Alicycliphilus denitrificans K601: one gene and its partner. The protein of the gene in region 1 interacts with the protein of each later gene in a pairwise test. Links are inferred from orthologs where the notes say so. Each region holds a gene or a part of one and is shown on either strand. Other genes may lie near its edges.

Region 1 (14,363 bases):
AAAGGCGAGGCATCGGGCGTGCGGCTGCTGTCCATCAGCTTCGACGGCGCGCGCGACGACCCCGCCGCGCTGCAGGCCTATGCCCGCGGCCTGCGCGCCGACCCGGCCCTGTGGCGCTTCGTGCGCGTGCCGGACGGCGCGCAGCAGCAAGCACTGCTGCGCCGCCTGGGCGTGGTCGTCGTGCCCGACGGCCGGGGCGACTACGAGCACAACGCCGCGCTGCTGGTGTTCGACGCCCGGGGCCGCATGGTGCGCGTCTTCGACATTGCCGAGCAGCAGCTGGCGCTGGACTACGCCCGCCACCTCGCGCGGAGGCCGCGGTGAGGCCGCCCGCCTGGTGCACGCCCGCGCGCCAGGGCCTGGCCGGCCTGCTGCTGGCCGCGCTGCTGGCCAGCCCCCCGCTGCGCCAGTGGCTGGAGGCAAGCATGTGGCGCCACATGCTGCTGCAGTTCCCGCCGTGGATGCTGGCCGGCGCCCTGCTTGCCGCCGCCCTGCCGCCGCGCGCGCGCGGCGGCATCGCGCGCTGGAACGCCCACGGCATCGCCGGGCTGGTGGGCGTGGGCGTGGCGCTGTCGGTGCTCATGGTGCCGCGCGTGCTCGACCTCGCGCTGCAGGACGCGGGCACGGAGGCCGCCAAATGCGCGGCGCTGCTGCTCGCGGGCGCGGCGATCCGCCTGTCCTGGGGGCCGGCGGGGCTGGTGGTGCAGTGCTTCTTCCTGGGCATGCAGCTACCCATGATGGTCGTCGTGGGACAGCTCTATATCGACTCGCCCCTGCGCCTGTGCAACGCCTATCTGCTCGACGACCAGGAGCGCCTGGGCCGCTGGCTCATCGCCGTGGCGGCCCTGCTGGCGCTGGCCTGGCTCGCGCATGCGGCCTGGCGGCTGGTGCGGCGCGAGGATGCGCGGCTGGCCGGCATCGATTGACCAAGTTCGTGTCACCCGCATGATCCTCAAAAACAGCCGCAGCGCTTGACTATCATTCGCCAGCAGCTATCGATTTTGAATCATGGCGGTAACGGAATAAAATCACCCATCCTCCGAACCCTTGCCTATGACGGCATCCCACGGGATGCCGTTTTTCATTGCCATGAGCGACACCCCAGCACAACCCGGCCTGCAATCCCTGTCCAAGTCCTTCGAACCCGCCGCGCTGGAGGCGCATTGGGGCCCCGAATGGGAGAGGCGCGGCTACGGCCGCGCCGGGGCGCGCGGCACGGGCCAGGCCGACGCGGGTGCGCCCGCCTTCGCCATCCAGCTGCCCCCGCCCAACGTGACCGGCACGCTGCACATGGGCCATGCGTTCAACCAGACCATCATGGACAGCTTGACGCGCTACCACCGCATGCTGGGGCACAACACGGTCTGGGTGCCGGGCACCGACCACGCGGGCATCGCCACGCAGATCGTCGTGGAGCGCCAGCTGCAGGAACAGGGCGCGAGCCGCCACGACCTGGGCCGCCCCGGGTTCGTGGAGAAGGTGTGGGAGTGGAAGGAGAAGAGCGGCAACACCATCACCACGCAGATGCGCCGCCTGGGCGACACGGTGGACTGGAGCCGCGAGTACTTCACCATGGACGACAAGCTCTCCAGGGTGGTGACCGAGACCTTCGTCAAGCTCTACGAGCAGGGCCTGATCTACCGCGGCAAGCGCCTGGTCAACTGGGACCCGGTGCTGCAGTCGGCCGTGTCCGACCTGGAGGTGGAGAACGAGGAGAAGGACGGCTCGCTCTGGCACATCGCGTACCCGCTCGCCGACGGCTCGGGCCAGCTCGTCGTGGCCACCACGCGGCCCGAGACCATGCTGGGCGACGTGGCCGTGATGGTGCACCCCGAGGACGAGCGCTACCGGCACCTGATCGGCAAGAGCGTGAAACTGCCGCTGTGCGACCGCGAGATCCCGGTGATTGCCGACGCCTACGTGGACAAGGAATTCGGCACCGGCGTCGTCAAGGTCACGCCCGCGCACGACCAGAACGACTACGCCGTGGGCCAGCGCCACCAATTGCCGATGATTTGCGTGCTGACGCTCGCGGCCACCATCAACGACAACGCCCCGCAGAAGTACCGCGGCATGGACCGCTTCGCCGCGCGCAAGGCCGTCGTGGCCGACCTGGAGGCGCTGGGCCTGCTGGTCGAGACCAAGAAGCACAAACTCATGGTGCCCATCTGCACGCGCACCGGCCAGGTCATCGAACCCATGCTGACCGACCAGTGGTTCGTGGCGATGAACAAGGCGGGCCAGGGCGACGCCACGGGCAAGAGCATCGCGCAGAAGGCCATCGACGCGGTCGCCGGCGGCCAGGTGAGCTTCGTGCCCGAGAACTGGGTCAACACCTACAACCAGTGGATGAACAACATCCAGGACTGGTGCATCAGCCGCCAGCTCTGGTGGGGCCACCAGATCCCCGCGTGGTACGACGAGGACGGCAACGTGTACGTGGCGCGTAGCGAGGCCGAAGCGCAGGCCCAGGCGCCGGGCAGGCCGCTCAGGCGCGACGAAGACGTGCTCGACACCTGGTACTCGTCGGCGCTCGTGCCCTTCAGCACCATGGGCTGGCCGGACCAGGGCGAATCGGCCACCGACGACTACAACCTCTATCTGCCCTCCTCGGTGCTGGTCACGGGCTACGACATCATCTTCTTCTGGGTCGCCCGGATGATCATGATGACCACGCACTTCACGGGCCGCGTGCCGTTCAGGCACGTCTACATCCACGGCCTGGTGCTGGACGCGCACGGCAAGAAGATGAGCAAGTCCGAGGGCAACGTGCTCGACCCGGTGGACCTGATCGACGGCATCGCGCTGGAGCCCCTGCTGGACAAACGCACCCAGGGCCTGCGCCGCCCCGAAACGGCCCCCACCGTGCGCAAGAACACGCAAAAGGAATTCCCCGACGGCATCCCCGCCTACGGCGCCGACGCGCTGCGCCTGACCTTCGCCGCGCTCGCCAGCCTGGGCCGCAGCATCAACTTCGACAGCAAGCGCTGCGAGGGCTACCGTAACTTCTGCAACAAGCTGTGGAACGCCAGCCGCTTCGTGCTGATGAACTGCGAGGGCTTCGACTGCGGGCTGGACGCCACCCAGGGCTGCACGGAGAGCTACCTCGATTTCAGCCAGGCCGACCGCTGGATCGTCTCGCGCCTGCAGAAGGTCGAGGCCGAGGTGGCCAAGGGCTTCGCCGAATACCGCCTGGACAACGTCGCCAACCAGATCTACGACTTCGTCTGGAACGCGTTCTGCGACTGGTACCTGGAGATCGCCAAGGTGCAGATCCAGACCGGCACCGAGGCCAGGCAGCGCGCCACGCGCCGCACGCTGATCCGCGTGCTCGAAGCCATCCTGCGCCTGGCCCACCCCATCATCCCCTTCGTGACCGAGGCGCTGTGGCAGGTGGTCGCGCCCATCGCCGGCCTGCCGGGCGCGTCGATCGCGATTGCCGCCTACCCGCAGGCCCAGCCCGCCAAGATCGACGAAGCGGCCGAAGCCTACGTGGCGCGCCTGCAGCAGATGGTGGACGCCTGCCGCACACTGCGCGGCGAGATGGGCGTATCCCCCGCCCAGCGCCTGCCGCTGCTGGCCATGGCCGACACGGCCGAGGACGCCGCCTTCCTGCGCGCCAATGCGGCGGTGCTGCAAAACCTGGCCAAGCTCAGCGAGGTCAAGGTGTTCGACGACGCGCCCGCCTGGGCCGCCGCCGCGCAGGCCGCGCCCGTCAACGTGGTCGGCAGCGCCCGCCTGGCGCTGTTCGTCGAGATCGACGTGGCCGCCGAAAAGGCCCGCCTGTCCAAGGAAGCCGCGCGCCTCGCGGGCGAGATCGCCAAGGCCAACGGCAAACTGGGCAACGAGGCCTTCGTCGCCAAGGCGCCGCCCGCCGTCATCGAGCAGGAGAAAAAGCGCGTGGCCGACTTCGGCGCCACGCTTTCGCGCATCCAGGAGCAGCTCGCCCGCCTGGGTTGACATCAAAAACAAGAGCTATCACCGCTTGCCAGTAAACGTTTTCAGCATGAAAACCATATGGAATCCTTGCTGAACAAGCGCAAAGCACTCACTTATTTGGAGCGACCATGACCACCTCCCCCATCCGCAAGGCCGTCTTCCCCGTTGCCGGCCTGGGCACGCGCTTCTTGCCCGCCACCAAGGCCAGCCCCAAGGAAATGCTGCCGGTGGTCGACAAACCGCTGATCCAGTACGCCGTCGAAGAAGCCTACGAGGCGGGGATACGCGACATGGTGTTCGTCACCGGCCGCAGCAAGCGCGCCATCGAGGACCACTTCGACACCGCCTACGAACTCGAAAACGAGCTGGAGCAGGCCGGCAAGAAGGAAATGCTGGAGTTGGTGCGCAGCATCGCCCCGGCCGACATGAACTGCCTGTTCGTGCGCCAGCCGCGCAGCCTGGGCCTGGGCCACGCCGTGCTGTGCGCCGAGCCCCTGGTCGGCGACGAGCCCTTCGCCGTGCTGCTGGCCGACGACCTGATGGTGGGTGAGGACGGCGGCCCCGGCGTGATGGCGCAGATGACCGCCGCGTTCGCCAAGCAGGGCCGCTCCCTGCTGGCTGTGCAGGAGGTGCCGCAGGAGCACACGCGCCGCTACGGCATCGTGAAGGGCGAGGCCGCCGGCGGCGCCCTGATGCGCGTGGACGAGATCGTGGAGAAGCCCGCGCCCGAGGTCGCCCCCTCGCGCATGGGCGTGGCCGGCCGCTACGTGCTCACCCCGCGCATCTTCGAGGAGATCCGCAACCAGCCGCGCGGCGTGGGCGGCGAGATCCAGCTCACCGACGCCATCGCGCGCCTGATGCAGCAGGAGACCGTCTACGCGTACCAATACAGCGGCAAGCGCTACGATTGCGGTAGCAAGGAAGGCTTCCTGGAGGCCACGGTCGAGCTTGCCCTGAAGCACCCGCAGGTGGGCGCGCAGTTCCGCGACTACCTGCGCTCACTGGAGCTGTAACGCCCGCCCGCATCGCATCGCATCGCATCGCGCCATTGTTTCGATAGCTGCCAGCGCTTGCCCAGCAAGCGTTGGAGGCCCATCTGCTGCTCAGCGCCGGCGCAGCACGTGGATGTACTCATCGCCCATGGTCTGCTGCTCGACCAGCTCGTTGCCCGTCTGCTTGGCGAACGCCTGGAAGTCGCGCAGCGAGCCGCTGTCGGTGGCCACCACTCTGAGCAGCTGGCCGCTTTCCATGTCGGCCAGGGCCTTCTTGGCCTTGAGGATGGGCAGGGGGCAGTTCAGGCCCCGGGTGTCGATTTCCTTGTGGATGTCCATGCTTGCTAATCCTTCGGCGCGTCGAGCCCGCGGCGGCGCTCCGCGTTTTCCTCGTCCGTGAAGAACACCGGCTCGTGCCCGCGCGAGCGCAGCCAGTCGGCCAGTGCATAGCCCGTGCCGGCGGGCCAGCACTTGAGCTCGCCCAGCTCATAGAAACGGTGGTCCACCAGCTCGGGCGACAGGCGCACCTCGCCCTCGGCCTGCACGTGGTAGGCGATGATGACCTGGTTCATGCGCAGGAACTCGTACGCGCCCACGAGCTTGACGGCGCGCGCGTCGAGGTTGGTCTCCTCCTTGACCTCGCGCGCGATGCCCTCCTCGGGCGACTCGCCCGCCTCCATGAAGCCGGTGATCAGCGCGAACATCTTGGGCGGCCACAGCGCGTTGCGCGCCAGCAGCACGCGGCCATCGACCTCCACGATGGCGGCCAGCACCGGCGTGGGGTTGTTCCAGTGCGTCCAGCCGCAGGCGCCGCAGCGCAGGCGTTCCTTGTCGCCGCTGTCTTCCAGCAGCGTGATGAATTCGAGCGGCGTGGCGCAGTGGGGGCAGAAGCGGGTTTCGTAGCGCATGGCGGTCAGGCGGGGAAGACGCCGGTGGACAGGTAGCGGTCGCCCCGGTCGCAGACCACGAAGACGATCGTCGCGTTCTGCTCGCGCTCGGCGATCCGCTGCGCCACCCAGCACGCGCCGGCCGCGGAGATGCCGCCGAAAATGCCCTCCTCGCGCGCAAGGCGCCGGGCCATGTCCTCGGCGTCGTCCTGGTGCACCAGCACCAGCTCGTCCACCATCTGCGGGTCGTAGATCCTGGGCTGGTACTCCTCGGGCCACTTGCGGATGCCCGGGATGCGCGAGCCCTCGCAGGGCTGCGCGCCGATGATGCGCACGCCCGGGTTCTTCTCGCGCAGGAAGCGCGACACGCCGGTGATCGTGCCCGTGGTGCCCATGGCGCTCACGAAGTGCGTGACGCGCCCCTCGGTCTGCTCCCAGATCTCGGGGCCCGTGGTCTCGTAGTGGATGCGCGGGTTGTCGGGGTTGGCGAACTGGTCCAGCACCACGCCCTTGCCCTGCGCGACCATCTGCTCGGCCAGGTCACGCGCATATTCCATGCCCCCGCTCTTGGGCGTGAGGATGAGCTCAGCGCCGAAGGCCTTCATGGTCTGTGCGCGCTCCACCGACAGGTCCTCGGGCATGATCAGCACCATGCGGTAGCCCCTGATGGCCGCAGCCATCGCCAGCGCGATGCCGGTGTTACCCGAGGTGGCCTCGATCAGCGTATCGCCGGGCCTGATCTCGCCGCGCTCCTCGGCGCGCCGGATCATCGACACGGCCGGCCTGTCCTTGACCGAACCCGCGGGGTTGTTGCCCTCCAGCTTGCCCAGGATGACGTTGCCGCGCGCCGCGTTGTCCTGCGCCCCGATGCGCTGCAATACGACCAGCGGCGTGCGCCCGATGGCGTCTTCAATGGTGGGATAGGTTTTCATACGACGCTACTGTGCCATAATTTGCGACTTCGTTTTTTGCGTCGCCCGGGTGGTGAAATTGGTAGACGCAGGGGACTCAAAATCCCCCGCCGCAAGGCGTGCCGGTTCGATTCCGGCCCCGGGCACCACATCCAAGGCCGCACAGTTCCAAGAACGTGCGGCCTTTTCTTTTTCAACCGCCGAAGAATGACGGACATGAAGAAGAGCAGATTCAGCGGAGAACAGGTCATCGAGTTTCACGTATATCGCGACCCGGCAGGGCTGGCTGCACGCGGTCTTGGTCATCGACGTGTTCTCGCGGCGCATCGTCGGCGGGAAGGTTGGCACCTGGATGCGAACGGGCTTCGTGCCCGTAGCCCTGGAGCAAGCCCTGCATGCCATCCGCCATTAATCGTACGGATGTCCGTTATTTTATGTATCATGACCACATGCAACTGGTCATTGATACCCGCCTGCCCGGCGGCGTCCGGCGCATTACGCTGAATCGCCCCGAAGCCAAGAATGCGTTCGACGCCGAGATGATGCAAGCCATCTCCCAGAGCTTCAGAAACGCTGCCAAGGACCCCGAAACACGGGTCGTGGTGCTCAGCGGCGCAGGCAGTCACTTCTGCGCGGGCGGCGACATCGAGTGGATGAAGGAAACCCTGGCGGCTTCGCAGATGCTGAAACGCGAGCGGGCACAGGCCGTCTCGGACATGCTTGGATCGGTGCATGCCCTGCCCCAGCCTCTTGTAGCTGAAGTCAAGGGAGCCGCCATGGGAGGCGGCTTTGGCTTGGTGTGCTGTGCTGATTTCGTCGTTGCAGACAGTCGGGCGAAGTTTGCACTGAGCGAAACGAGGCTAGGGATCGTGCCCGCCGCCATTTCGCCGTATGTGGTTGCCGCACTCGGTGTGCGCCGGGCCAACCGCCTCGCATTGGCAGGAACGCTGATCGACGCGCAAGAAGCGAAGGAACTGGGTCTGGCCACTCATGTGGCGGCTCCCGGCGGCACCGCAGAAGCCGTGGATTCGTTGCTGCATGAGCTGCTGTGCTCCGCCACCGGCGCACAACGGCTGACCAAGGCACTCTTTCGCCAGATGGCTTCTCCGGTATCCGACGAGAGCAACGCCGCACTGGCAGTCGAGGCCCTTGTCAACGCATGGAACCAGCAGGAAGCCATCGCCGGACTTGATGCCTTCCTCAACAAGGCAGCGCCCCCGTGGCGCGCCTGACATACGCGTGTGCGGCTACCCGCTGAGCCGCCATCCGGCTTCAGTAACATTGGGCTCATGACGAGTACCAAATTCTGTTTCTTCGGTCCGCAATGGTCTGCACACGAGGTCCACGGGGCCCCATCCATGGAGGACCGCGGACATGGCTAGACCTGCCGGCGTAAGCGGTGCCGATACAAAGCAGGCCATTCGCGCGGCGGCCATACAGCGCATCTATCGCCATGGCTATGAGGCGATGAACCTGCGCGGCCTCGCGGCGGATGTCGGGCTGCGCGTGGGCTCATTGCACAACTACATCCCGCAGAAGCAGGAATTCCTCGCCAACCTGCTCGACGAAATCATGACCGAGTTGCTGGCCGACTTCGAGACGCATATGGCCGGTGTCTCGGATCCGCAGGAGGCATTACGGCAGTTCGTGAGCTTTCATGTGCAATGGCACACGGCCCGTAAGGAGGAGGTGTTCATCGGCAACATGGAACTGCGCAGTCTCGCGCCAGAGCAATATGCGCGCGTGGCAGCCAAGCGCAAGCAGTATGAGAAGCACCTGACGGCGATCCTGAGCAAAGGCAAGAAGCTCGGCGTGTGGACCATCGAGAACCCGGGCATCACGGCCAAGGCCATCCTGGCACTGCTGACCGGCGTGAGCAACTGGTACCGGCCGGACGGCAGCCTTTCCCAGCCCCGTCTGACGAAGCTCTATCAGCTGATGGTGGAGCGCATGCTGCGCAACCCCTGACCGGCTCCTCGACGCGGCGGTCGCCTTGCCGAGCGGCCGTTGGACAGGCTCAGCTGCGCAGCAATGCCTCAACCTGGCGCTTCTGGATCTTCCCGGTACTGTTGCGGGGAAACGCTGCAGCGGAGATCACGCGGAACTCCTTGGGAACCTTGTAGCCCGCCAGGTGTTCTCGGCAATACGCCTGTAGAAAGTCGAGCGGACGCGATTCACCCTTGAGGGCGACGAAGGCCACCGGCACTTCGCCCCAGCGATCATCGCTTCTGCGCACCACGGCCGCCTCGATCACGTCGGGGTGGGCCAGCAGAACGCGCTCGATCTCGGCGGGATAGACGTTTTCGCCCCCGGTCTTGATCAAGTATTTGCTGCGATCCACGAAATCGAGCGACCCATCTGCATGGCGCACGAACACGTCGCCCAGATGGAACCAGCCGTCGGCTAGCTCTGCGCTTTCGATGCGGCCATTGCTCCAGTAACCCGAGAACAGGCCGGGACCACGCACGAGCATGTTGCCGGGCGTGCCGATCGGCACGTCCTGGTTGTCGTCGTCCACCAGCCGCACATGGCACCAGCTGGACTCGCGCTTCGAGAGGCTCTCGGGCACCTGCCCGGCTTTCAGCAGCGCGCCCGAGGCCGGGGCCAGCCCCGTTTCAGTGGAGCCGAAACTGTTGAGGTAGGGAGCCCCCACCAGCGAGGTGAGTTCAGCGATCTGCTGACACGGCACAAGATCAGCCATCGCGCCCACCATGCCCATCCTCGGCGCGAGGACGGGCGACGCCGACTTCAGCGCATTGATCAGGGGTTCAATGACCCCAGGCATGGCCATCAGCCAGCCAATGCGCTCCCGCTCGAGCGTCTTGCAGATCTCCGACGCCGAAAAGCCATCCTGCACGATCACATGGCCGCCCAGCATGAGTGTGGCCAGCGAATGGTCCGTGGCGGCCATGTGGAAGAAAGGCGACCATGCGATGAATCCATCCTCGGCCCCGATCCTATACTCGCAGGCATAGGCCATGGCGCGCGCAATGCTGGCCCGCTGACTGATCACGGCACCCTTGGGAAGACCCGTCGTTCCACTCGTGTAGAGGATCAGGAAGCCATCTTCGGGATGCACTTCAGGCCTGAGGAAATCGCGATCCTCCAACGCCCGCGTGGACTCTTCAGAAGCATCAGGCGAATCCAGGTCAATCACCCGGGCAACGCCGTGCTCCAGGGTGCCGAGCTGCTCCCGATAACGGGCGGACACGATGACGACGGCCGGCTCGACGAGTCGAAGGCAGTGCAACTGCTCTGCGCCCTGAAGACGCCAATTCAGGCAGGCGATCATCACCCCCAGCCTTGCTGCCGCGAGCTGCAACTCCAGATACTCGGGCCGGTTCTCGGACCATACGGCCATCCGCTGCCCGCGCAGCAATCCACACGCCTGCAGAAACGCCGCCCAGCGCTGCACCCGGGCTTCCAGCTCGCGGTAGCTCAACGTCCGGTCCGCATGGCTGAGTGCCGGCTTGTCGGGGTGCATCTGCACGCGCTTGAGGAACAGATCCGTCAAACACAGCTGGGAAGCTGCGGCCGTGGCATTCATGGGAGACTCCTGCATGCGGAATGGGGCTGGGTCGGGGTGAGAGACAAGGCTCAGCGGCTGCGCGTCGGGAACGCCTTGAGGCTGCCGCTGTGCATGACGCGGCCATCCAGGCGCCGCCCGATGATGCGCTCGGCCAGCCTTGCGGCCTCAATGAGGCATTCCAGATCGATCCCGGTCTCCAGCCCCATTTCGTTGCACATGAAGACCAAGTCTTCCGTACAGATGTTGCCTGCGGCGCCTCCATGCGCATGGCCGCTGAAGGGGCACCCGCCCAGTCCCGCCACGGAGGCGTCGAACAGGTCGACACCCGCCTGCAGCCCCGCCAGTGCGTTGGCCATTCCGGTTCCGCGGGTATCGTGCAGATGCAGGCCGATGCGGGCATGGGGGAAGAAGCGCCGGGCAAGCTCGACCCGCTCGGACACCGACCGCGGGTTGGCCCAGCCAACCGTATCCGCGAGGTACACCTCGTCCAGCCGGATCCGATGCTCGTCCTGCAACGATGCCATGTCGGCCAGCACCTCCTTGAGCCGCTCCTGCGGGATCGCACCTTCGAAGTTGCAGCCGAAGGCCGTCAGCACGTAGGCCTTGCGAACCGGCACGCCACGCGCGGCGTAGCGCTCCACCCAGCGCCGCTGGTCCTGCGCCTGGGCCTGCGCCGATACGCCATTGTTGAGCCGGCAGAAGGCATCCGAGGTGTAGAAGTACAGCACCCCTTCAAGATCCACTTCCGGCACGGCCACCGCACGTTCGAATCCCTTTTCGTTCAGCCAGAGCCCCGTATAGCGCACACCGGGCTGCTTGCGGATGGCACGGAAGAGCTCAGGCGCGTCCGCCATCTGAGGTACTTTCACCGGGTTGACAAAGGACGCGACCTGTATCTGGGGCAATCCGGCTTGCGCCAGTGCCTCCACCAGACCGGCACGGTCGGCAATGCTGAAACCGGGCTTTTCGATCTGGAAGCCCTCGCGCGGGCCTTCCTCGTGGATTTCGATGCGCATGGGCAAACTCATGGGTGCACTCCTTCGTCAAGCCTCGTCCGCGATGCGGAACAGCTCCTGATTCCGCTCCACCTTGCCGCCCACGCTGCAGCCGACCCAGCGGACCACGCCGTCGATAGCCGCCACGACAGGCATTTCCATCTTCATCGACTCGAGCGTCGCAAGGCGGTCGCCAGCCGCGACCTTCTGGCCCGCCTCCACATGGATCGCGACCATCAGGCCCATCATCGGCGCGACTGCGACACCTGAATGATCCGCGCCCCCGCCTCCCTGCGCAGCGTGCAGAGGCTTGATGTCCAGCGCCAACTGGGCTTCCTCGAAATCGGCCCAGGCGCGCCCGGCCTGGCACCGCGCAGACATGCGCATCGTCCGGCGGCCCAGCGTCACCAGCCAGCTTCCATCGGCCAACGGCTGCCCAACTCGGACGTCGAACAATTCATCGTCGATGCGAACAGGCCATAGGCCATCGGGCCGGGTCGCGCCGAAGCCCACCTGCCAGCGCCCCGACGGCGTCGAGACGTCGTAGCGCGGCGTGATCGAGAGCATGCCCGCCTTGCCCGCCGGATCGCGCCGCATGCGCCAGCCGGTGAGCGCCGCATCGCCCCACGCGCCCGATGCGGCGCTGGCGCGATGCACCGCATGGCGCCAGACAGTCATCAGCGCGGCGACATGCCCAACGCACTCGCGCGACTTCGCATGCGCGGCGAGCCATTCGTCGATGGTCTCGGTGTCGACGGTGTTGGCCGCCACCTGCGGCATGCCGAGCAGGCTGATCAGGAACGCGCGGTTGCTCGTCACGCCCAGCACCGTGGTCTGCTGAAGCGCTTCGCGCAGCCGTTTCAGCGCACGTTCCCGCGTGCTGTCGTACGCGATCAGTTTGGCAATCATCGGGTCGTAATGCGGGCTGATCTCGCAACCTGCGATGACGCCGTTGTCGGCCCGCACGCCCAACCCGACGCTGAATGCCTCGATCCGCCCGGTGGAGGGCAAAAAACCCTGCGCCGCGTCTTCTGCGTACAACCGGGCCTGCACAGCATGGCCGCAAGGCGCAGGCACCTGCGCCTGCTGCACCGCCAGCCGGCGATCGGCGACCGTGCGTACCTGCAGCTCAACCAGGTCGAGGCCGAGCACGCTCTCCGTCACCGGATGTTCGACCTGCAGCCGGGGGTTGACCTCCAGGAAGACGGCGGCGTCCTGCGTGACGGCGAACTCGACCGTGCCGAGACCCAGGTACCTGGCGGCCTCGCCCAGCGCTACGGAGTGCGCCCACAGCTGCCCCCTAAGTTCGTCGGAGATGCTGCAGACCGGCGCCTCCTCGATCACCTTCTGGTGGCGACGCTGCAGCGAGCACTCGCGGTCGTAGAGGTGCACCACATTGCCGGCTCCATCGCCCAGGATCTGAACCTCGACATGGCGCGGCTTGTTCAGGTAGCGCTCGACGATCACACGCCCGTCGCCAAACGAGGAACGGCCTTCACGAATGGCCGCCTCGACGGCTTCGCGCGCAGCCTCGATGCTGCGGATCACACGCATGCCCTTTCCGCCGCCCCCGGCAACCGCCTTGACCACGCAGGGCAAGGGCAGATCGCTGATGGCGCTAAGCACCCGCTCGGCATCCTCCGTCGCATTGGCCAGCCCGCCGGCGGTAGGAATGCCCAGCCGCTGCGCAGCCAGCTTGGCCGCCGACTTGTCGCCGAAGAGTTCGAGCGTTTCAGGCGTGGGGCCTATGAAGGTGATGCCGAATTCGGCGCAACGCCGCGCAAGCAGCGGGTTCTCCGACAGGAAGCCGAAGCCCGGATGAATGGCATCGGCCCCTACGGCCTGTGCGGCCTTCAGCACGGCATCGATATCGAGGTAGCTCTGCCGCGCCGGCCCGTCTCCGATCCATACCGATTCGCCGATCTCCTGGACATGCAGGGCGTTGGCGTCGGCGGTGGAGTGCACGGTGGCCACCGCGACGCCCATGCGCCGAAGGGTGCGGGCGATGCGGCAGGCGATCTCGCCGCGATTGGCAATCAAGACTTTGCTGAACATCTTCGTCCTCACATGCGAAACACACCGAACTGCGTGCTCTCGGCCGGCACTCTGGCTGCCAGATCGAGCAGCAGCGTCAGGGTGTCGCGGGTCTCCACCGGGTCCAGAATGCCATCGACCCACAGATGCCGCGCGAAATTACGGGCTGCGGCAAAGCTTTCGTACTGCTGCCGGATCGGCGCCTTGAAAGCCTCCTCTTCCTCGGCACTCCAGTCCAATCCCTTCGCCTGCAGGTTCTGCCTCTTGACCATCGCCAGCGTGGTGGCCGCCTGCTCGGGCCCCATGATGGCGGCACGCCCGTTGGGCCACATGAACATGGCATTGGGCCGGAACGCTCGTCCACACATGGCGAGATTCCCCGCGCCGTAGGAGCCGCCGGTGATGACGGTGAACTTCGGCACCTTGGCCGAGCTCATCGCGGTGATGAACCGTGCGCCTGCCTTGGCGATACCGCCTTGTTCAGCCTCCACACCGACCATGAAGCCGGCGACGTCCGCAAGGAAGAGCAAGGGAATGTTCCGCTTGCAGCACAGGTCGATGAAGTGGGTCGCCTTGACGGCGCTCTCGGTGAAGAGCACGCCATCGTTCGCCAGCACGCCGACCTGCCATCCGCCGATGCGCGCGAAGCCGGTGATCAGCGTCGGCCCGAACTCGGCCTTGAATTCGGTCAACTCGCCGCCATCCAGCAGGCAGCGAAGCACTTCGCGCGTGGGCGTCGGCTTCTTCGGATTGGCGCTCACCAGTTCATAGATGTCGGTCGCAGGGCGTGCCGGCCCCTGCGCAGGTATGCGGTCACGCAAGGGAGGGGGCATCGGCGGCAACTCGCCCACGAGCCGGCGCGCAATGGCCATGGCCTGGCCGTCGTTCTCGGCGATGTGATCGGTCACGCCGCTGACGCGGCTGTGCATCTCGGCACCGCCCAGACGTTCGGCGTCGATCACTTCGCCCGTTGCCGCCTGAACCAGTTGCGGGCCGCCAAGGAACATGAACCCCTTGCCGCGAACGATCACGATCTCATCGCACAGCGACGGAATGTAGGCTCCGCCTGCCGTGCA
Region 2 (14,433 bases), 2.3 Mb from region 1 along the record:
TGCTGAGCATGAGCTGCCGCTCTGCCGCGCTGAACGAGGAGATCGGCGTGCACCTGCTGATCTACGACCTGGACGACTTGCGTGGCGCCCTGCGCCTGGATTCGCGCGGCCGCGCGCCGCGCGGCGACATGGGCGCCGTGCGCCGCCTGCTGCAGCCCATGCCTTCTTCTTCCGTCCCCATCCCATGAACCATCCATCCGAAAACCCGACCCCCGAAACTTCGCAGGCCAGCGCCAGCGCCGCGCGCCGCCGCTGGCTTCTGCTGGGCGTGGGCGCCGTGGCCGGCCTCGGCGGCGCGGGCCTGGCCGCCTGGCGCCTGCGGCCCGGGGCGGTGAAAGAGGGTGCGCACGAGACCCTGTGGGATGCGAGCTTCGAGGACCTGGGCGGCCAGCCGCTGCGCATGGCCTCCATGCGCGGCCGTCCCCTGCTGCTGAACTTCTGGGCCACCTGGTGCCCGCCCTGCGTGCAGGAACTTCCCTTGCTGAACGCCTTCTATGGCGAGCACCGCGCAAAAGGCTGGCAAGTGCTCGGACTGGCGATCGACCAGCCCGCCAACGTGCAGAAATTCCTGCAGCGCGTGCCGCTGGACTTTCCCGTCGCATTAGGGGGACTGGGCGGCACCGAGTTGTCGCGCAGCCTGGGCAATGACAAGGGCGGGTTGCCGTTTACGGTGATGTTTGCCGCAGATGGCAGCATTTCGAAGCGTAAAATAGGGCAGTTAACGGCGCAGGACCTGCAGAACTGGTCCAAGAGTCTGTAGAGATTGCGTCTCCTTAATGGAGATGGTGGCTTTTTGGGCTCGTTTCGGCGAAATAGTCTGAAATTAAGGTAAATTCGCCCCCCATTCCGTTTCTAGCCGTTGGAGCTCCCATGGATTTGCGAAAACTCAAGACCCTCATCGATCTGGTCTCCGAGTCGAATGTTTCCGAACTCGAGATCACCGAAGCCGAGGGCAAGGTCCGCATCGTCAAGAGCAGCGGAGCCGTCGTGCAGCAGTTTGTCGCCGCTCCCGTTCAGGCCGCCCCTGCCGCCGCGGCGCCCGCGGCCGCCGCCCCCGTGGCCGAACTGCCCGCGCCGGCCGCCGCCGCGCCCACAGGGCATGTCGTCAAGTCGCCCATGGTGGGCACGTTCTACCGCGCGTCCAGCCCCGGCGCCAAGCCCTTCGTCGAGGTGGGCAGCCAGGTCAAGGAGGGCGAGACGATCTGCATCATCGAGGCCATGAAGATCCTGAACGAAATCGAGGCCGACAAGTCGGGCACCGTCACGCGCATCCTTGGCGAGAACGGCCAGGCCGTCGAATACGGCCAACCGCTGTTCGTGATCGAATGAAGCGGGCCCGCGCTCATGTTTAAGAAAATTCTGGTTGCGAACCGAGGGGAGATAGCCCTGCGGATCCAGCGCGCCTGCCACGAACTGGGCATCAAGGCGGTGATGGTCTATTCCGAGGCCGACCGCGACGCCAAGTACGTCAAGCTGGCCGAAGAGGCCGTGTGCATCGGCCCGGCGCCGTCGCCCCTGTCGTACCTCAACATGCCGGCCATCATCTCGGCGGCCGAGGTCACCGACGCCGAGGCCATCCACCCGGGCTACGGCTTCCTGTCCGAGAACGCCGACTTCGCCGAGCGCGTGGAAAAGAGCGGCTTCCAGTTCATAGGCCCCACGCCCGAGTCCATCCGCATGATGGGCGACAAGGTGTCCGCCAAGCAGGCCATGATCCGCGCCGGCGTGCCCTGCGTGCCGGGCTCCGACGGCGAGCTGCCCGACGACCCGGTGCAGATCCGCCGCATCGCCAAGACCATCGGCTACCCCGTCATCATCAAGGCCGCCGGCGGCGGCGGCGGGCGCGGCATGCGCGTGGTTCACACCGAGGCCGCCCTCGTCAACGCCGTGCAGATGACCAAGGCCGAGGCCCAGGCCGCCTTCGGCAACCCGGCCGTGTATATGGAGAAATTCCTCCAGAACCCGCGCCACATCGAGATCCAGGTCCTGGCCGACAAGTACCGCAACGCCGTCTACCTGGGCGAGCGCGACTGCTCCATGCAGCGGCGCCACCAGAAGGTGATCGAGGAGGCGCCTGCGCCGGGCATCCCGCGCAAGCTCATCGAGAAGATCGGCGAGCGCTGTGTCGCCGCCTGCAAGAAGATCGGCTACCGCGGCGCCGGCACGTTCGAGTTCCTGTACGAGAACGGCGAGTTCTACTTCATCGAGATGAACACCCGCGTGCAGGTGGAGCACCCGGTCACCGAATGGATCACGGGCGTGGACATCGTGCGCACGCAGATCATGGTGGCCGCGGGCGAGAAGTTGCCGTTCACCCAGCGCCAGATCCAGATCCACGGCCACGCCATCGAATGCCGCGTGAATGCCGAGGACCCCTACAAGTTCATCCCCTCGCCAGGCCGCATCACCATGTGGCATGCGCCGGGCGGCCCGGGCGTGCGCGTGGACTCCCACGCCTACACGAACTACTACGTGCCGCCGAACTACGACTCCATGATCGGCAAGATCATCGTGCATGGCGACACGCGCGAGCAGGCGCTGGCGCGCATGCGCACGGCGCTCTCCGAGACGGTGATAGAGGGCATCAACACCAACATAGCGCTGCACCGCGAACTGCTGGTGGACGCCAATTTCGTCGCCGGCGGCACCAACATCCATTACCTGGAAGAGTGGCTGGCGCAGCGCAAGCGCTGACGGGCCGGAGTAGCGCAAGGCACCGGGATGCTGGCATCCGGTAACGGATGCCAGCATTTTTTCCATTGACAGCACGACACCGAGGTGCCCCCATGTTTGAGCTGAGCCTGCTATGCCCTGAAGGCCGGGTGGAGACCCTGAGCGATGCGTTCGATGCGCTCGAGGCGCTGAGCGTGTCGGTCGAGGATGCCGATGCCCAAACCGATGCCGAGCAGGCGCTGTTCGGCGAGCCGGGCATGCCCGCGCCGCGTGAAGGCTGGCAGCGCAGCCGCATCACCGCGCTGTTCCCCACGCGGCAGGCGGCCGACGAGGCCGTGCGGCTGCTGCAGGCGCAGGACTTCTTCGAAGGCTGCAGCGTGCTGGGTATTGCCACTGTGCAGGAACAGGACTGGGTGCGCCTCACCCAGTCGCAGTTCGAACCGGTGGAGATCACGCCGGACTTCTGGATCGTGCCGACCTGGCACGAGCTGCCGGCCGCGGCGCGGCGCAGCATCCGCCTCGACCCGGGGCTGGCGTTCGGCACCGGGACCCACCCCACCACGCGCATGTGCCTGCGCTGGATTGCGCGCCAGGGCGTCGAGAACGGCGCCAAGGCGCTCGGCCGCGTGCTCGACTACGGCTGCGGCTCGGGCATCCTGGCCATAGGCGCGGCCAAGTTCGGCGCCTTGGACATCGATGCCGTGGACATCGATCCCGCGGCCGTGGAGGCCACGCGCCAGAATGCGCTGGCCAATGGTGTGTACCTGAACGCCGGCCTGCCGGAACAGGCGCAGGGGCAGTATCAGACCGTGCTTGCCAACATTCTGGCCACGCCGCTCAAGGTCCTGGCGCCCCTGCTGTGTGCCCATGTGGCGGAGGGGGGGCATCTGGTGCTGGCGGGCATTCTGGAGCGCCAGGCCCAGGAACTGACGCAGGCCTATGCGCCGTGGCTGAGCCTGCAGGTGGCCGATAGCGAGGACGGCTGGATCCTGATGACCGCGCGCCGCTGAGCGGCGTTCGTGCCCCGCGTGGGCCGCGGGCGGGCACCTACAATCCACAGCCGATGAGCCAGATCACCCGCTGCCCTTTCTGCGCAACGACCTTCAAGGTGGTCGCGGACCAGCTGCGGATTTCCGACGGATGGGTGCGCTGCGGGCAGTGCAAGGAGGTGTTCGACGCGTCCGAGCATCTGCTGCAGCCCGAGCCTGCCCAGCTGCTGCCGGAGATGCCGCTGGATGATCCAGGCCTGCCGGACCGGCACGCGGCCGACGCGCCGCAGCCGCAGGACAAGCCGGTCACGACCAGCGGCGGGAGCGAGGAAGTGGCTCCGCTGTCATCGCTGCTCAGGCGCGAGGCCGTGGCCGAAGAGCCCGAGGCCATGCCGGAGGCGGCGATCCAGGGCTACGAACTGCCGGGCGCCACCGTGGACGACTCCGCCTGGCCGCAGGAGCCCGATGCCGGGGTAGAGGCAGCGGAGCAAGGCGATGATCAACAGGAGGCGGAGCCCGCGCCGGACACGCTTGATGCCGAGCCACCCCCTGATGAAGAAGCGCAGGCCGCCGCACCGCCTGAATCCGAGCCGCTGGAGCCATTGCAGCCGCTGGAGCAGGAGTCGGTGCTGGTGGAGGGGACGGCGATCATGCCTGGCGCGGCCCATGAGAGCGATGCGCCGGAAGAGACGGCGGCATCGCCCGTGGCGGAGCCCGGATTCGTGACGGCCGCCCGGCGCAGCGCATTTTGGCGCAGGCCCGCGGTGCGTGGAGCATTGGCCGTGGCGGTCCTGGCGCTGCTCCTGGCGTTGGGCTTGCAGGTCGTGGTCCAGGAGCGCGACGCCATCGCGGCGCGCAGTCCGGCGGCGCATGCCTTGATGGAAAGACTGTGCGCACCCCTGCAGTGCACGCTGCAGGCGCCGCAGCGCATTGCCTCCGTGGTCATCGACAGCTCGTCCTTCCTCAAGGAACGCAACGATGCCGCAGCCTATCAGCTGCAGATGAGCCTCAAGAACATCTCCTCGCTCTCGGTTGCCATGCCGGCGCTGGAACTCACGCTGACCGACGTCCGGGACCGGGCGGTCTTGCGCCGCGTGCTGCTGCGCAATGACCTGGGGGCGCCCGCGGAGCTGGCGCCGGGGTCCACGTGGAGCGCCACGGTGTCCATGCAGGTCGCACAAGGCGCCGACCAGGTGGCCGGCTACCGGTTGCTGGCCTTCTATCCCTGAATCTTTTTACCCTTCCATCCGAAGCTTTCACCCTATGGCTGCGCTGATCTGTGGTTCCCTGGCATTCGACACCATCATGACTTTCGAGGGGAGGTTTGCCGAGCAGATACTGCCCGAGCAGCTGCACATCCTGAACGTGTCCTTCCTCGTGCCCACGCTGCGCCGGGACTTCGGCGGCTGCGCAGGCAACATCGCCTACGGCCTCAAGCTGCTTGGGGGCGATCCCAGGCCCATGGCCATGCTGGGCGCCGATGGCGGCGAATACCTGGCCCGGCTGCAGCAGCTCGGCATAGATACTCGCTTCATCGGCCAGGCCGGCGACACCTATACCGCACAGGCCATGATCATGACCGACCGCGACAACAACCAGATCACGGCCTTCCACCCAGGGGCCATGATGCAGGCGCACCGCAACCGCAACCGCATACCGCAGGACGCCGGCGTGCAGGTCGGCATCATTGCGCCCGACGGGCGCGAGGCCATGCTGCAGCATGCCGCCGAGTTCGTGGCGGCGGGCATTCCCTTCGTGTTCGACCCGGGGCAGGGGCTGCCCATGTTCAACGGCGACGAGCTGCGCCGCTTCATAGAGCAGGCGAGCTGGATCGCCGTGAACGACTATGAAGGCAAGATGTTGTGCGACCGCACGGGCTGGACGCTGGCCGAGATGTCCCGGCAGGTGCGCGGGCTCGTCGTCACGCTGGGCGCCGAGGGTTGCGAGGTCTGGGAGCAGGGCGCGCGGACCGAGGTGGCGCCGGTCAAGCCCGCGCAGGTGGTCGATCCCACGGGCTGCGGCGATGCCTGGCGTGGCGGACTGCTCCATGGCCTGGAAAAAGGCTGGCCCCTGGTGCGCTGCGCGCAGCTGGGCAACCGCCTGGGGGCGCTGAAGATCGCACAGCGCGGCCCGCAGAACTACACCTTGGACTTCACGCCGGACTGACAGGAGCGGAGCGCGGCTGGGCTGCGGCCATAAAAAAACCCGGTGCAAAAGCACCGGGTCGTGGCTGCTGATAAGCCAGGTTTTACGGCTTGCCGCCTGTGGGGAAGGGCCATGCAGCCTGGGGGTTCAGCGTGGTTTGCGCGGCAGGCGCAGGCGCTGCGGCGGGGGCCTTGGGGGCGACTTTCTTCGCGGCAGGGGCCTTCTTTGCCGCGGCGGCCTTCTTGGCGGCAGGCACCGCAGCCTTCTTGGCCGGAGTGGCCTTCTTCGCGGGCGCTGCAGCCTTCTTGGCTGGCGCTGCCTTCTTGGCCGCTACGGCCTTCTTGGCCGGTGCCGCTTTCTTGGCGGGTGCAGCGGCCTTCTTGGCCGGCGCTGCCTTCTTGGCCACTACGGCCTTCTTGGCCGGTGCCGCTTTCTTGGCGGGTGCAGCGGCCTTCTTGGCCGGCGCTGCCTTCTTGGCCACTACGGCCTTCTTGGCCGGTGCCGCCTTCTTCGCGGGTGCAGCCGCCTTCTTGGCCGGTGCTGCCTTCTTGGCCGCTACGGCCTTCTTTGCAGGTGCTGCCGCCTTCTTGGCAGGAGCAGCCTTCTTTGCAGGGGCTGCTTTCTTCGCAGCGGGTTTCTTCGCAGTTGCCATCATTTTCTCCTTGGGTCGATTTGCAAAGAGCACTCCGTGCCTGCATTGGGCATGGAGCGATCCATGGCAACGACACAATGCTCGTCACCACGAATGCGGGGACGCACCAGGGCCGCAACGCCGGTCGGCGCTGGGTGCGAGGAGCGTGGTTGAAAAATCATGGCCTGGTCAAGCGAGAGTCAATCCCAGGACAGTGCCCCGCCGGTCTGGTACTCGATGACGCGCGTCTCGAAGAAGTTGCGCTCCTTCTTCAGGTCGATCATCTCGCTCATCCAGGGGAAGGGGTTTTCTTCGTTCGGGAACAGCGCGTCCAGCCCGATCTGCGTGGCGCGGCGGTTGGCGATGTAGCGCAGGTAGCCCTTGAACATGGAGGCGTTCATGCCCAGCACGCCGCGCGGCATGGTGTCCTCGGCGTAGCGGTATTCGAGGTCCACGGCCTTGAGGAAAAGGCCCTTGATCTCGTCCTTGAACGCAGGCGTCCACAGCTGCGGATTCTCCAGCTTGAGCTGGTTGATCAGGTCGATGCCGAAGTTGCAGTGCATGGACTCGTCGCGCAGGATGTACTGGTACTGCTCGGCCGCGCCGGTCATCTTGTTCTGGCGGCCCAGGGCGAGGATCTGCGTGAAGCCCACGTAGAAAAACAGGCCCTCCATCAGGCAGGCGAAGACGATCAGCGACTTGAGCAGCGTTTGGTCGTTCTCGGGCGTGCCGGTTTTGAAGGCCGGATCCATGATCGCTTCGATGAAAGGGATCAGGAACTCGTCCTTGGCGCGGATGGACTCGACTTCGTTGTAGGCGTTGAAGATCTCGCCTTCGTCGAGGCCCAGCGACTCGACGATGTACTGGTAGGCGTGCGTGTGGATCGCTTCCTCGAAGGCCTGGCGCAGCAGGAACTGGCGGCACTCGGGGGCCGTGATGTGGCGGTAGGTGCCCAGCACGATGTTGTTCGCGGCGAGCGAGTCGGCCGTCACGAAGAAACCCAGGTTGCGCTTGACGATGCGGCGCTCGTCTTCGGTCAGGCCGTTGGGGTCCTTCCACAGGGCGATGTCGCGCGTCATGTTGATTTCCTGCGGCATCCAGTGGTTGGCGCAGGTGGCCAGGTACTTCTCCCAGGCCCACTTGTATTTGAACGGCACCAGCTGATTCACATCCGTCTGGCCGTTGATGATGCGCTTGTCGACCGCGGACACGCGGCGGTGTTGCGCGGCAGCGGGAGCGGCTGCCGGCGTGCGCGCAGCGGTGCTTTCGACGGGCTGCAGCGCGGGGGTATCGAGAGCCGTCGGCGGCGGCTCGACCGGGCGGCCGATTGCGCGGCTGCCGTCCATGAGCTTTTGCGATGAGGGCTTGACTTCGTCGTCCCAGGTGAGCATAGGATTTCCCGTGGTTGGATTATGAGAGCAGTGCTCCAAAATGAAAAGCACTGAAGCGTTGCCAGGCGGTGATTTGTTGCTTCACCACACAGGTGGACGCGATGGATGGGCCCGCGCCCGCCCGCATGCGCGGCGAATTCACTGGCAGGCCTCGCAGGATGGGTCGTCGATGGCGCAGAACTTCACGTCGGTGGCGGGCAATGCGCCTGCCTGCGTCTGGGCTGCTGCGGCTGCAGCGTTGAGCGCGCCGGACTGCGAGTCGGTGCCCGCGGAAACCGCGTTGAGCTGGCGCGTGTTCACGGTGCTCATCTCCACGTGCGTGGCGCTTTGCGTGCGCAGGTAGTAGGTGGTTTTGAGGCCGCGCACCCAGGCGAGCTTGTATGTCTCGTCGAGCTTCTTGCCCGAGGCTCCGGCCATGTAGATGTTCAGGCTCTGGGCCTGGTCTATCCATTTCTGGCGGCGCGCTGCGGCCTCCACGAGCCAGGCGGGTGCGACCTCGAAGGCCGTGGCGTACAGGGCCTTGACGTTCTGCGGCACGCGGTCGATCGCATGCAGCGACCCCTTGAAGTGCTTGAGGTCCATGAGCATCACGTCGTCCCACAGGCCCAGCTTCTTCAGGTCGCGCACCAGGTACTGGTTGATGACGGTGAACTCGCCCGACAGGTTGGACTTGACCGACAGGTTGCCGAACGAGGGCTCGATGGAAGCGTCCACGCCCACGATGTTGGAGATGGTGGCCGTGGGCGCGATGGCGATGCAGTTGGAGTTGCGCATGCCGTCCTGCGTGATCTTGCTGCGCAGGGCGTCCCAGTCCAGGCGCGTGGTGCGGTCCACCTCGACGTAGCCGCCGCGTTCCTTGGCCAGTAGTTCCAGCGAGTCAAGCGGCAGGATGCCCTTGGACCACAGCGAGCCTTCGTAGCTCGAATAGGTGCCGCGCTCCCTGGCAAGCTCGGTCGAGGCCCAGTAGGCGTAGTAGCAGATGGCTTCCATCGACTCGTCGGCGAAGGTCACGGCCGCGTCGCTGGAGTAGGGGATGCGCAGCTCGTACAGCGCGTCTTGGAACCCCATCAGGCCCAGGCCCACGGGGCGGTGGCGCAGGTTGGAGTCGCGCGCCTTGTCCACGGCGTAGTAGTTGATGTCGATGACGTTGTCGAGCATGCGCATGGCCGTGCTCACGGTCTTGCGCAGCTTGTCGTGGTCGATGGCACCGTCCTTGAGGTGGCGCGCGAGGTTCACCGAGCCCAGGTTGCACACGGCCGTCTCGGTGTCGCTGGTGTTGAGCGTGATCTCGGTGCAGAGGTTGGAGCTGTGCACCACGCCCACGTGCTGCTGCGGCGAGCGGATGTTGCAGGGGTCCTTGAAGGTGATCCAGGGGTGGCCGGTCTCGAACAGCATCGAGAGCATCTTGCGCCACAGGTCAACGGCCGGCACGCGCTTGAAGAGCTGCAGCTCGCCGCTGTCCACCTTGGCCTCGTAGGCGGTGTAGGCGCGCTCGAAAGCCTGGCCGTACAGGTCGTGCAGGTCGGGTACGTCGGAGGGCGAGAACAGCGTCCACTGGCCCTTGTCCATCACGCGCTTCATGAACAGATCGGGGATCCAGTTGGCCGTGTTCATGTCGTGCGTGCGGCGCCGGTCGTCGCCGGTGTTCTTGCGCAGCTCCAGGAACTCCTCGACGTCCAGGTGCCAGCTCTCCAGGTAGGCGCACACGGCGCCCTTGCGCTTGCCGCCCTGGTTCACGGCCACGGCCGTGTCGTTGACCACCTTGAGGAAGGGCACCACGCCCTGCGATTCGCCGTTCGTGCCCTTGATGCGCGCGCCGAGGGCGCGCACGCGCGTCCAGTCGTTGCCCAGGCCGCCGGCGAACTTGGACAGCAGCGCGTTCTCCTTGATGGACTCGTAGATGCCGCCGAGCTCGTCGGGCACCGTGGTCAGGTAGCACGAGGACAGCTGCGAGCGCAGCGTGCCGCTGTTGAACAGCGTGGGCGTGCTGCTCATGAAGTCGAAGGAGGACAGCAGCTCGTAGAACTCGATGGCGCGCGCCGATCCCGTCGTTTTAGGGTCGCCCTCCCGTAGCGCCAGGCCCATGGCCACGCGCATGAAGAAGGCCTGGGGCAGCTCGATGCGCGTCTTTTTCACGTGCAGGAAGTAGCGGTCGTACAGCGTCTGCAGGCCCAGGTAGTCGAACTGCAGGTCGCGCCCGGCCTTCAGTGCCTGGCCCAGGCGCTGCAGGTCGAAGTCCAGCAGGCGCGGGTCCAGCAGCTCGTTGTCCACGCCCTTGCGGATGAACTGCGGGAAGTTGGCGGCATAGGCAGCCGCCATGCCGGCGGGCGCTACGTCCTGGCCCAGCACCTCGCGCACGATGGTGTGCAGCAGCAGGCGTGCGGTGGCATAGGTGTAGCCGGGGTCCTTCTCGATCAGGGTGCGGGCCGCAAGAATGGAGGCCTTGTAGACCTCGTCCATGGGCACGCCGTCGTACAGGTTGCGCAGGGTCTCGGCGGCGATAGGCGCGGCCTGCACGTCTGAGCCCAGGTTGGCGCAGGCAGACTCGATGAGCGCCTGCAGGCGCAGGATATCGAGCTCGATGCGCTGGCCCTTGTCCAGCACGTACAGCGCCGGCATCTGGGGCAGCAGCTGCTCTTTCTTCTGCGCGCGCTCCTGCGCGCGGCGCTCGCGGTACAGCACGTAGGCGCGCGCCACCTCGTGGTGGCTGCCGCGCATCAGTCCCAGTTCCACCTGGTCCTGCACGTCCTCGATGTGGAAGGTGCCGCCGCTCGGGCGCGAGCGCATCAGGGCGCGCACCACGGCCTGGGTGAGTTCGTCCACCACCTCGCGCACGCTGGCGGACGCCGCGCCCTGCGTGCCGTGCACGGCGAGAAACGCCTTCATCATGGCCACGGCGATCTTCTGCGGCTCGAAGGGGACGACGGCGCCGTTGCGGCGGATGATCTGGTAGTGGCTGAAGACGCCGCCCGAGGCGTCGGTGGCGGGCGCGTCTGCGGCATGGGGCTGCGTGGAAGGCGCGGTGTTGGCGTGAACGGACGAAACTTGCATGGGTTTCCTCTTTGGTGTGTCGTCAGGGGGTGTGGCGCGCCGGGAAGGGCTGCCGGCGGGCGTCGGTGCGGGGTGCGGTCGATGTTGTTCCGCACACTATACATATGGTGCTTGAAGTGCTCAAGACACTACATGTAGTGTATGTCTGTACGAGGGGTGTCGGGCGGAACTGCTTCCTGGAAGGCGACGCCGTGCCAGGCCCTTGCCGCATGGGGCCCGGGCGCGCGCATGCCAATGGTGGCGCGTGTCTGCGGCGTTTTTGGCGCGCAGGCGCGCGCCAGGCCTCAAGGAGGGAACAGGATGCCCGAGCCCGCGAAGGCCGATCGCAGCCGCTGCCATTCGAACCCCGGGCCGGGGTCGTTCTTGCGGTGGGGCGCGATGTGTTCGTGCCCGGCGATGTAGCCGATGGGGTAGCGCCGCGCCAGGGCGGCGCACAGGCGGGTCAGGCTGCGGTACTGCGGCTCTTCGAATGCCTGGCCTTCCAGGCCTTCGAGCTCCACGCCGATGGAGTCGTCATTGCAGGCGTCGCGCCCGCGGTAGTGCGAGCGCCCGGCATGCCAGGCCCGCCGATCGGCGTCCACGAACTGCCACAGCCGGCCGTCGCGGGCAATGAAGAAATGAGCCGAGACCTCCAGCCCGCGGATGCTCTGGAAATAGGGGTGCGCGTCCCAGTCGAGCCGGTTGGTGAACAGCTGTTGCACTGCCGTTCCGCCGTACTGGCCCGGTGGCAGGCTGATGGAGTGCACGACGATCAGGTCGATGACGGCGCCCGCCGGCCGGGGGCCGTGGTTGGGCGAGTGCATGCGGCGCGCGGGCAGGTACCAGCCGCCTTGCCATGGCGTGCCCGGCCTACTGCGCTTCGCCATGGTTGTCGCCGTCCTGCGGCATGGCGATGTTGAGCCGGTCGATGCGGTAGCGGATCTGGCGCAGGCTGATGCCCAGGCGCGCCGCCGTGGCCGTGCGGTTGAAGCCCGTCTCGCGCAGGGCGCGCACGAGGATCTCGCGCTCATGCTGGTCCAGCCAGGCCTGCAGGTCGCTGGGCAGGGGGGGCTCTTCGCTGGCGGCAGTGGGTGGCGGCGCGGGGGGCGTGCCGGCCTCCGGTGGCGTTGGAGGCGGGGGCGCGGGGACGGCGGCGGCGACCTCCGCGGTGGTGGCAGCGGGGTGTTCCACCTGTAGCTCGTTTCCGTCGCTCAGGGCCACGGCGCGGTGCAGCAGGTTTTCCAGCTCGCGCACATTGCCCGTGAGCGGGTGCTGGGTGATGCGCTTCAGCGCGGCGGCGCCCAGGCGCGGCACGGGGGTGCCCGATTCCTGCTCGATGCGGGCGAGCAGCGCCTCGCACAGCGCGGGCAGGTCCTCGCGCCGCTCGCGCAGCGGCGGGATCAGGAGCTCGATCACGTTCAGGCGGTAGTACAGATCCTGGCGAAAGCGCCCGGCCTGTACGTCGGCCGCAAGGTCGCGGTGCGTGGCGCTGACGATGCGCACGTCCACGGTCTCTTCCTGCGTGGAGCCCAGCGGACGGATGCTGCGCTCCTGGATGGCGCGCAGCAGCTTGGACTGCATGGGCAGCGGCAGGTCGCCGATTTCGTCCAGAAACAAGGTCCCGCCGCGGGCGGCCTGGAAGTAGCCCTCGCGGTCGCTGGTCGAGCCGGTGTAGGAGCCCTTGCGCGCACCGAAGAACTCGGCTTCGAGCAGGTTCTCGGGAATGGCGCCGCAGTTCACAGCGACCAGCGGACCGTCGGCGCGCTGGCTGCTGGCATGCAGGGCGCGCGCCACCAGCTCCTTGCCCGTGCCCGATTCGCCGCGAATCAGCACGGGCGCCATGCTGCGCGCCACCTTGGCGATGCGCTGCTTGACGTTGCGCATGGCCTCGGACTCGCCGATCAGGCGCGCGAGCACCGGGTTGTCCGCGTCCGGCTCCTGTGCGGCCATGCGGGGAGGCGTGGCCGCGGGCAGCACGCCGCCCGTGCCCTGGATGGCCGAGGCTACGACCGAGCGGAACTGCTTGAGGTCCACGGGCTTGGTCAGGTAGTCGAACGCTCCCGAGCGCAGCGCCTCCACGGCGTTCTCGGCCGAGCCGTAGGCCGTCATGACCACGCAGCGCTCGCGCCGCTGCTGCTCGCGCAGGTCGTACAGCAGGTCCAGCCCCAGGCCGTCGGGCAGCCGCATGTCGGTGATCACGGCGTCGAACTTGCGGCGCTGCAACTGCTCGCGCGCCTCGGCCACGCTGGCAGCGGTCTCCACGCGGTAGCCCTCGCGCAGCAGCGTCAGCTCGTAGAGCGTGCGCAGGTCGGGCTCGTCGTCGACGACGAGGATGGAGGCGGCGGAGGCAGTGGCGTTCATGGAACCGGCGAGCGTGTCAGACCACGATTGTGTCAAACAGTGAGGAGCTCTCCGCCGGGCGCGTGGTACTGCGGAACGTGACGCTGAAGGCATTGCCCGCCACGGTGCCGTGCGCCAGCGCCCGGTTGGCGCGCTGGTAGGCGATGGCCGCGCCGTGGCGCTGGCACAGCTGTCGGCAGATGTACAGGCCCAGGCCGCTGGAGCGGCTCTCCGACGAGAAGAAGGGCTCGAACAGGTGTCGCTCCACGGACTTGTCCAGCGGCGCGCCGTCGCTCCAGACCTGCAGCTTGACCTGGCCCGCAGCCGTGGCACTCGTGCTCAGGCACAGCGAGTCGGGCTCCTGCCCCATGTAGCGCAGCGCGTTGTCCAGCAGGTTCACCAGCACCCGGCGCAGATGCTCGGCGTCGAACTCCACCTGGGCCGTGCCCGCGTTCAGTTCCAGGCACCCCTGCCGGCGGGCGGGGTCGTGCGCCTGCCAGTCGTTCCAGGCCTGCAGCACCGTGGCGTCCAGGGCCAGCGTGGACGAGGGCGCATGGCCGATCTGGTGCTGCACCCGAGCGATGTCGAGCACGTCCTCGGAGATGCGCACCAGCCGCTCGGCGTTCTGCCGGACCATGTGGGCCAGGCGCTTGTGGCCGGGGTCGCTCAGGTCCTCGTCCAGCAGCTCGTTGGCCTGGACGATGGCCGCCAGCGGGTTGCGTATCTCGTGCGCCACCGCGGCCGACATGCGGCCCATCGCGGCCAGCTTCTCGGTGCGCAAGCGCGCCTCCATCTCGCGCAGGTCGTGCAGGAACATCACGCACAGCGGCTCCTCGTCCGACGCGCCGGAGGCCGGCTGCGCGCGGGTGAGCCAGGTGCGGATGCGCAGGCCCATGGGGCTTTGGCCTTCGTGCAGGATGTTCACGTCGGCGTGCTGGGGCTGCTCCTGCCGGAACGTCTGCCGTGCCAGGTCCATCAGGGGTTTCCAGGCCGGTGTGTGCTCCAGCGCGAAGGGCGTGGAGGTCTTGGCCGCAGGGCCCAGCAGCAGCAGGGCCGCGGGGTTGGCCAGGCGCACCTGGCCCTGGTGGTCCAGCACCAGCACGCCGTCGGCCACGTGCTGCATGACCAGGGCGCTCACGGCGGTCTGCGTGCGCGCATCCATCTGGCTGCGCCGTGCCATCTGCTGCTCGCTGGTGAGCCTGGCTGCCAGCAGGTGCACCAGGTAGGCCACCAG

The links.
Region 2: the proteins of cysM (region 1) and accC interact in binary tests that used the Escherichia coli proteins (3 or more experiments, as listed by UniProt). The link is inferred for Alicycliphilus denitrificans K601 from one-to-one orthologs.

Annotation. Positions count from the first base shown.
Region 1 is NC_015422.1:1,720,107-1,734,469, reverse strand. What follows is about bases 4,798-7,699. They hold cysM (cysteine synthase CysM), read right to left. Parts: upstream 6,751-7,699; coding sequence 5,845-6,750; downstream 4,798-5,844. Other genes in these bases: ALIDE2_RS08165 (enoyl-CoA hydratase-related protein), read left to right, coding at 7,125-7,699; ALIDE2_RS08185 (NUDIX hydrolase), read right to left, coding at 5,276-5,839; ALIDE2_RS08190 (sulfurtransferase TusA family protein), read right to left, coding at 5,043-5,270; galU (UTP--glucose-1-phosphate uridylyltransferase GalU), read left to right, coding at 4,798-4,952. Also shown: ALIDE2_RS08210 (SCO family protein), read left to right, coding at 1-324; ALIDE2_RS08205 (hypothetical protein), read left to right, coding at 321-926; ALIDE2_RS08200 (valine--tRNA ligase), read left to right, coding at 1,090-3,960; more of galU, read left to right, coding at 4,068-4,797; more of ALIDE2_RS08165, read left to right, coding at 7,700-7,961; ALIDE2_RS08160 (TetR-type transcription factor C-terminal domain-containing protein), read left to right, coding at 8,104-8,697; ALIDE2_RS08155 (class I adenylate-forming enzyme family protein), read right to left, coding at 8,747-10,276; ALIDE2_RS08150 (hydroxymethylglutaryl-CoA lyase), read right to left, coding at 10,327-11,286; ALIDE2_RS08145 (acetyl/propionyl/methylcrotonyl-CoA carboxylase subunit alpha), read right to left, coding at 11,302-13,308; ALIDE2_RS08140 (acyl-CoA carboxylase subunit beta), read right to left, coding at 13,317-14,363. UniProt on the Escherichia coli protein: Two cysteine synthase enzymes are found. Both catalyze the same reaction. Cysteine synthase B can also use thiosulfate in place of sulfide to give cysteine thiosulfonate as a product.
Region 2 is NC_015422.1:3,982,032-3,996,464, forward strand. What follows is about bases 548-3,519. They hold accC (acetyl-CoA carboxylase biotin carboxylase subunit), read left to right. Parts: upstream 548-1,344; coding sequence 1,345-2,694; downstream 2,695-3,519. Other genes in these bases: ALIDE2_RS18980 (TlpA disulfide reductase family protein), read left to right, coding at 548-760; accB (acetyl-CoA carboxylase biotin carboxyl carrier protein), read left to right, coding at 871-1,329; prmA (50S ribosomal protein L11 methyltransferase), read left to right, coding at 2,787-3,519. Also shown: ALIDE2_RS18975 (hypothetical protein), read left to right, coding at 1-188; more of ALIDE2_RS18980, read left to right, coding at 185-547; more of prmA, read left to right, coding at 3,520-3,683; ALIDE2_RS19000 (zinc-ribbon and DUF3426 domain-containing protein), read left to right, coding at 3,737-4,891; ALIDE2_RS19005 (carbohydrate kinase family protein), read left to right, coding at 4,926-5,828; ALIDE2_RS19010 (hypothetical protein), read right to left, coding at 5,911-6,459; ALIDE2_RS19015 (ribonucleotide-diphosphate reductase subunit beta), read right to left, coding at 6,639-7,829; ALIDE2_RS19020 (ribonucleoside-diphosphate reductase subunit alpha), read right to left, coding at 7,968-10,880; 1,6-anhydro-N-acetylmuramyl-L-alanine amidase AmpD, read right to left, coding at 11,165-11,746; ALIDE2_RS19030 (sigma-54-dependent transcriptional regulator), read right to left, coding at 11,730-13,220; ALIDE2_RS19035 (sensor histidine kinase), read right to left, coding at 13,237-14,433. UniProt on the Escherichia coli protein: This protein is a component of the acetyl coenzyme A carboxylase complex; first, biotin carboxylase catalyzes the carboxylation of the carrier protein and then the transcarboxylase transfers the carboxyl group to form malonyl-CoA.